Regions from separate parts of the Microbacterium suwonense genome, predicted to be linked through region 1. Evidence: predicted binding sites of a transcription regulator. Region 1 holds the regulator's gene; the other holds the start of a gene.
The links. The regulator LexA, encoded in region 1, represses DNA repair genes until DNA is damaged. The targets are predictions, from matches to a motif close to TCGAACANNTGTTCGA.
Positions count from the first base shown of each region.

Region 2: QUE33_RS01445 (HNH endonuclease signature motif containing protein) is a predicted target of LexA. The motif match lies at 1,567-1,582, and genes of this name have one in related genera.

Region 1 covers NZ_AP027728.1:386,301-388,690, forward strand. Annotated here, with positions in the region: gene metE (5-methyltetrahydropteroyltriglutamate--homocysteine S-methyltransferase) at 1-933, shown strand, start outside; gene lexA (transcriptional repressor LexA) at 1,055-1,741, opposite strand; gene QUE33_RS01980 (hypothetical protein) at 2,048-2,344, shown strand; gene QUE33_RS01985 (LysM peptidoglycan-binding domain-containing protein) at 2,341-2,390, shown strand, end outside.
Region 2 covers NZ_AP027728.1:281,167-283,556, reverse strand. Annotated here, with positions in the region: gene QUE33_RS01450 (dolichyl-phosphate-mannose--protein mannosyltransferase) at 1-68, shown strand, start outside; gene QUE33_RS01445 (HNH endonuclease signature motif containing protein) at 37-1,536, opposite strand; gene QUE33_RS01440 (GntR family transcriptional regulator) at 1,721-2,068, opposite strand; gene QUE33_RS01435 (hypothetical protein) at 2,065-2,390, opposite strand, start outside.

The sequences.
Region 1 (2,390 bases):
CGTGGTGAGGTGCCGCAGGACGACTACGAGGCCTTCCTGCGCTCCGAGATCGACCGCGTCGTCGCGCTGCAGGAGGAGCTGGGCCTGGACGTGCTCGTGCACGGCGAGGCCGAGCGCAACGACATGGTGCAGTACTTCGCTGAGCACCTGGACGGCTTCGCGGTGACCGAGCACGGCTGGGTGCAGTCCTACGGATCGCGCGCCACCCGTCCCTCGATTCTGTGGGGCGACGTGTCGCGCCCCGCGCCGATCACCGTGTCGTGGGCGGCGTACGCGCAGTCGCTGAGCGCCAAGCACGTCAAGGGCATGCTCACCGGTCCGGTGACGATCCTGGCATGGTCGTTCGTGCGCGACGACCAGCCGCTCGCCGAGACCGCCAACCAGGTGGCACTGGCGCTGCGCGACGAGATCGCCGACCTCGAGCAGGCCGGAATCGAGATCATCCAGGTCGACGAGCCGGCGCTGCGCGAGCTGCTGCCGCTGAAGAAGGCCGACCAGGCCGCCTACCTGGACTGGTCGGTGCGCTCGTTCCGCCTCGCCACCGGCGGCGCCGCGGCAGGCACGCAGGTGCACACCCACCTGTGTTACTCGGAGTTCGGCGTGGTGATCGACGCGATCCGCGCGCTGGACGCCGATGTGACCTCGATCGAGGCCGCGCGCAGCCGGATGGAGGTCGTCGCCGATGTGGCGCGATCCGGGTTCGACCACGGCGTCGGGCCGGGCGTCTACGACATCCACTCGCCCCGCGTGCCCAGCGTCGACGAGATCGAGCAGCTGCTGCGTCGTGCAGTGGACGAGCTGCCGCTGCAGCAGCTCTGGGTCAACCCGGACTGCGGGCTGAAGACCCGCGGCTACGACGAGACCGTGGCATCGCTGCACAACATCGTCGAGGCCACCCATCGCGTCCGCGAGGACGTGGTGGTCCCCGCCTGACCCGTACTCGCGGCGAGACCCTCGTCAGCGTCGAGACCCCTCCTGAATTGCGAGATCCAGGAGGGGTCTCGACGTTCAGGAGGGGTCTCGGCGGAGTCAGGTGAGAGGAGCCTGGGCGCGGTCAGACGGCGCGCAGCACCGCCACCACCTTGCCGAGCACGACCGACTCGTCACCAAGGATCGGCTCGAACGCAGAGTTGCGGGGCAGCAGCCAGATGTGCCCGTCGCGGCGCCGGAACGTCTTCACGGTCGCCTCGCCGTCGATCATCGCTGCGACGATCTCGCCGTTCTCGGCGGTGTTCTGCGTGCGCACGACCACCCAGTCGCCATCGCAGATGGCTGCGTCGATCATCGACTCGCCGCTCACCTTGAGCATGAACAGATCGCCCTTGCCGACGAGCTGACGGGGGAGCGGGAAGATCTCCTCGACCTGCTGGTCGGCGGTGATCGGCACACCGGCTGCGATCTGCCCGACCAGCGGCACCAGCGCGGCGTCGCCCACGGCCGGGGAGGTGTCGGCCGGGCTCTCGGTGCTCGTGCCCGGCAGATCGATCAGCACTTCCATGGCGCGGGTCTTGCCCGGGTCGCGGCGCAGATAGCCGCTGAGCTCCAGCTGGCCCAGCTGATGGGTGACGCTGGACAGCGACTTCAGGCCGACGGCGTCGCCGATCTCGCGCATGCTCGGCGGATAGCCGTGCCGCGCGATGGAGGTCTGGATGACCTCGAGGATCGCCAGCTGCTTGGCGCTCAGGCTCTTGCGCCGACGGGTGCGCGGAGCCTCGGATGCGGGGGCGGGGATGTCGCTCATCGGTGCTCCTTCGTTCGAGTCGACCGGGGCGGGATCCGCGCCGACGCGGGTGCCCGGTTCGAATGTCGGTGGCCAGTGGTGTGCTGTCCGTATCGAAACCGTATCCGATAGAACGCGGAAAACGGAAGATTCGTTCGAGCGAGTCGACGAAATGGTCGCCTGGATTTCGAAGAACGCTTGACAGATGTTCGAGATCGAAGATAAGTTCGGAACGTAGCTTCGCATTCGGCATCCCCGGCCGGGTGCCGGATGCGAAAGCTGCACCACTTCCGCCGGGCGATCGGCGGACGAGAAGAGGAGCATCAGATGAGCACCATCAGCATCCAGAGCCCCGCGATCCTGCGCGCCTCCGCCGGTGCCGCCGGGCGTTCGATGCGCACGACCAGGCTGCGTATGACCGCGCGCGGCCGCCGTGTGTTGGCAGCCGTCGTCGCCGCCCCTCTCGCTGCCGGGATCGCGTTCTCCGTGATCGCGGGCGGCTCCGCCCTGGCCTCCGGCGAGCACGGCGACCCGGTCTCCTTCGAGACGGTGACGGCGCTGCCGGGGAGACCCTCTGGTCGATCGCCACCGAGACCGCACCGGGTGTGGACCCCCGCGTCGTGATCGACGACATCATGAGTCTGAACAACCTCAGCAGCGCATCGATCCA
Region 2 (2,390 bases), 110 kb from region 1:
TGTGGACGGGCATGAGCGTGCCCTACGAGTTCTGGCTCATCCATAACTGGCTGCCGGGCTGGATCTGACCGGTTCCCGGCGTCGCCTCGCCTCGCCCGCTCCCGTCGGGCGCCATCGTCGTCTGCGATCCCACCAGGCCGGGCCTCGGATCTCGGGAACACCCTGTCGCATCCGGATCTGCCATTCCGACAGGTGCAGAGTGCGGTGATGGTGCCAGCAGAGCGCGACACCGTTGTCGGTGTGTGTCGGACCGCCCTGAGAATGCTCCTGAACGTGATGGATCTCGCACCAGGTCGCAGGGATCGTGCAGCCAGGGATGATGCATCCGCCGTCTCGCGCGACGATCGCCCGGCGCTGCAGCGCGTTGAAGATGCGCGCCGAGGTGCCCAGGGCGACGATCCGGCCGCGGTCGTCGAACATCACCCGCTGGATACCGCCCGCACAGCCGACCTGCGCGGCCACGCGCATCGGCACCGGTGCGTCGACACCATCGACGGATGCCCATCCCGAGCCGGCCGCGTAGTCGGCGGCGTCGACGGTGACGACGAGCGTCGGGGCCGCGCCGCCCAGATCGGGAAGCTCACCGCCCCGTGCGGCCGCGGCGAGGATCGTCGCGAACACATCGTGCATCTTCTGCGGCCGGGTGCGGTCGTCGATCGGCACGAGAGACTCGCCTTCCGGATCGTCCGCAGGCTCTCGCTCTTCGAAGTGCACACCGCCGGGCACGGCGACCGGGTCGACACGGGGGTTTAGCAGACTGTCGGCCAGCCGAAGCAGCTGCGCGGCAACCTCGGGGAGCAGTTCGCCTCGCATCGGGATGCGGCCGTCGCGCTTCCTGCCGAGCCAGAGCCCGCGTTCTCGCGAGGCCAGGTCGTCGGTGGGCTCGGCGCCGTCGGGGTCGAGATACGCGGCGAGAACGTGAGCCAGCTGCGAGAGCTCAGCAGGAGTCGGCGCCGGGTCGGTGCCCGCACCGAGATTCGCACCAGCATCCGGAGTCGCACCGGCATCCGGGTCCAGCTCTCCGCGGGCGAAGGCCGCCAGCTGCCGATCAGCCTCGACCACCGCCTCCGGCGACAGCCGTGCACTGCTGCGCTCGATCGGCGCCGCCGCGGCCAGAAAGCCGTCGATACCGACAGTGCCATCGTTCAGCTCCCGGCGAAGCGCGTCATACCGCGCGGGCAGGAACGCCCCGTCGGTGATGCCCTGCATCCGGGCGCTGAACCCGGCGGCCCGCACCAGGCTGCCCGCGGTACGCCGATCCACGCGCAGCACCAGCTGCAGCAGATCGGCCGGACGATCGCATCCGTATGAGGTGGTCATCCGCTCGGCGCGCAGGCCCTCCGAACGCTCCCGCACTTGCACGGTCGCCTCGACCATCGTCGCGTCGATCCCCCGCCGCATGCGGCCGGTGACCTCGAGCAGTCGCATCACCTCGGCATCCGACAGCTGTGCGATCTGCTCGTCTGCGAATGCGTCGGCGACCACCGAGGCGAAATCCGCCTGCAGCTGCTCGAGTCGATCGACGATGCCGTTCATGCCTTCCATTCAACCGATGGCCTCCGACATTCGAACATCTATTCGGGGCAAAGTTTAAACCTCAGGTTGAAGCGAGTTTTCGATACTCCTGAGACGCCAGGAAGAATCAACTACCGACACGGCAACGAACGCACCGCCCGGCGCCGTCCGCGCAATCAGGGATGATCGCCTGCGCCGACGGACCTCAACGCGCGTTCCAGGCGGCCCTGACGGCACCGAGCGCCTGGTCGAGAGTGAGACCCTTGGCCGTCGAGGCGAAGTAGACAGCGGCATCGCGGACGTCCTGTGAATACGCGTGCCCTGCGGCGACACGGGTTCCCCGCGCCCGACTGGTCTCGACCAAGCCCTCCTCTTCCAGGAGCGCATAGGCCTTGGCGACGGTGCCTGCGGCGACACGCAGATCTCCCGCGAGCTGCCTGATCGAGGGCAGTCGATGCCCACCGGGCAGCTCACCGGAGCGGATGCCGTCGGCGAGCTGCGAGCGGATCTGCTCGAACGGCGCCACCGCGCCGGTCGGATCGACGGTGATCATCGCACCGGCTCCGGCATGCGGCTGATCTTCTCTCCGATCGTGAAGGCGGTCAGTGCGGCGAGCGCGACGCACACGACGCTGAGCACCAGGAAGACGACTCCGACGATCACCAGCACATCGCCGACGATCGCCCACAGCGTCGGCGTGCTCTCGAGCATCGCCCGGCGGACGCCACCCCCTGCGATGAGCGCGATCCCGCCACCCGAGAAGAGCACGGCGCCGCTGACGAGCCGGACGACCACCGCCGCCGACGCCCGACGCCACTGGATATCGGCATCCGCCTCCTCGGGGGCAGGCAGCGCCACCGTCGCGGCGATCCGAT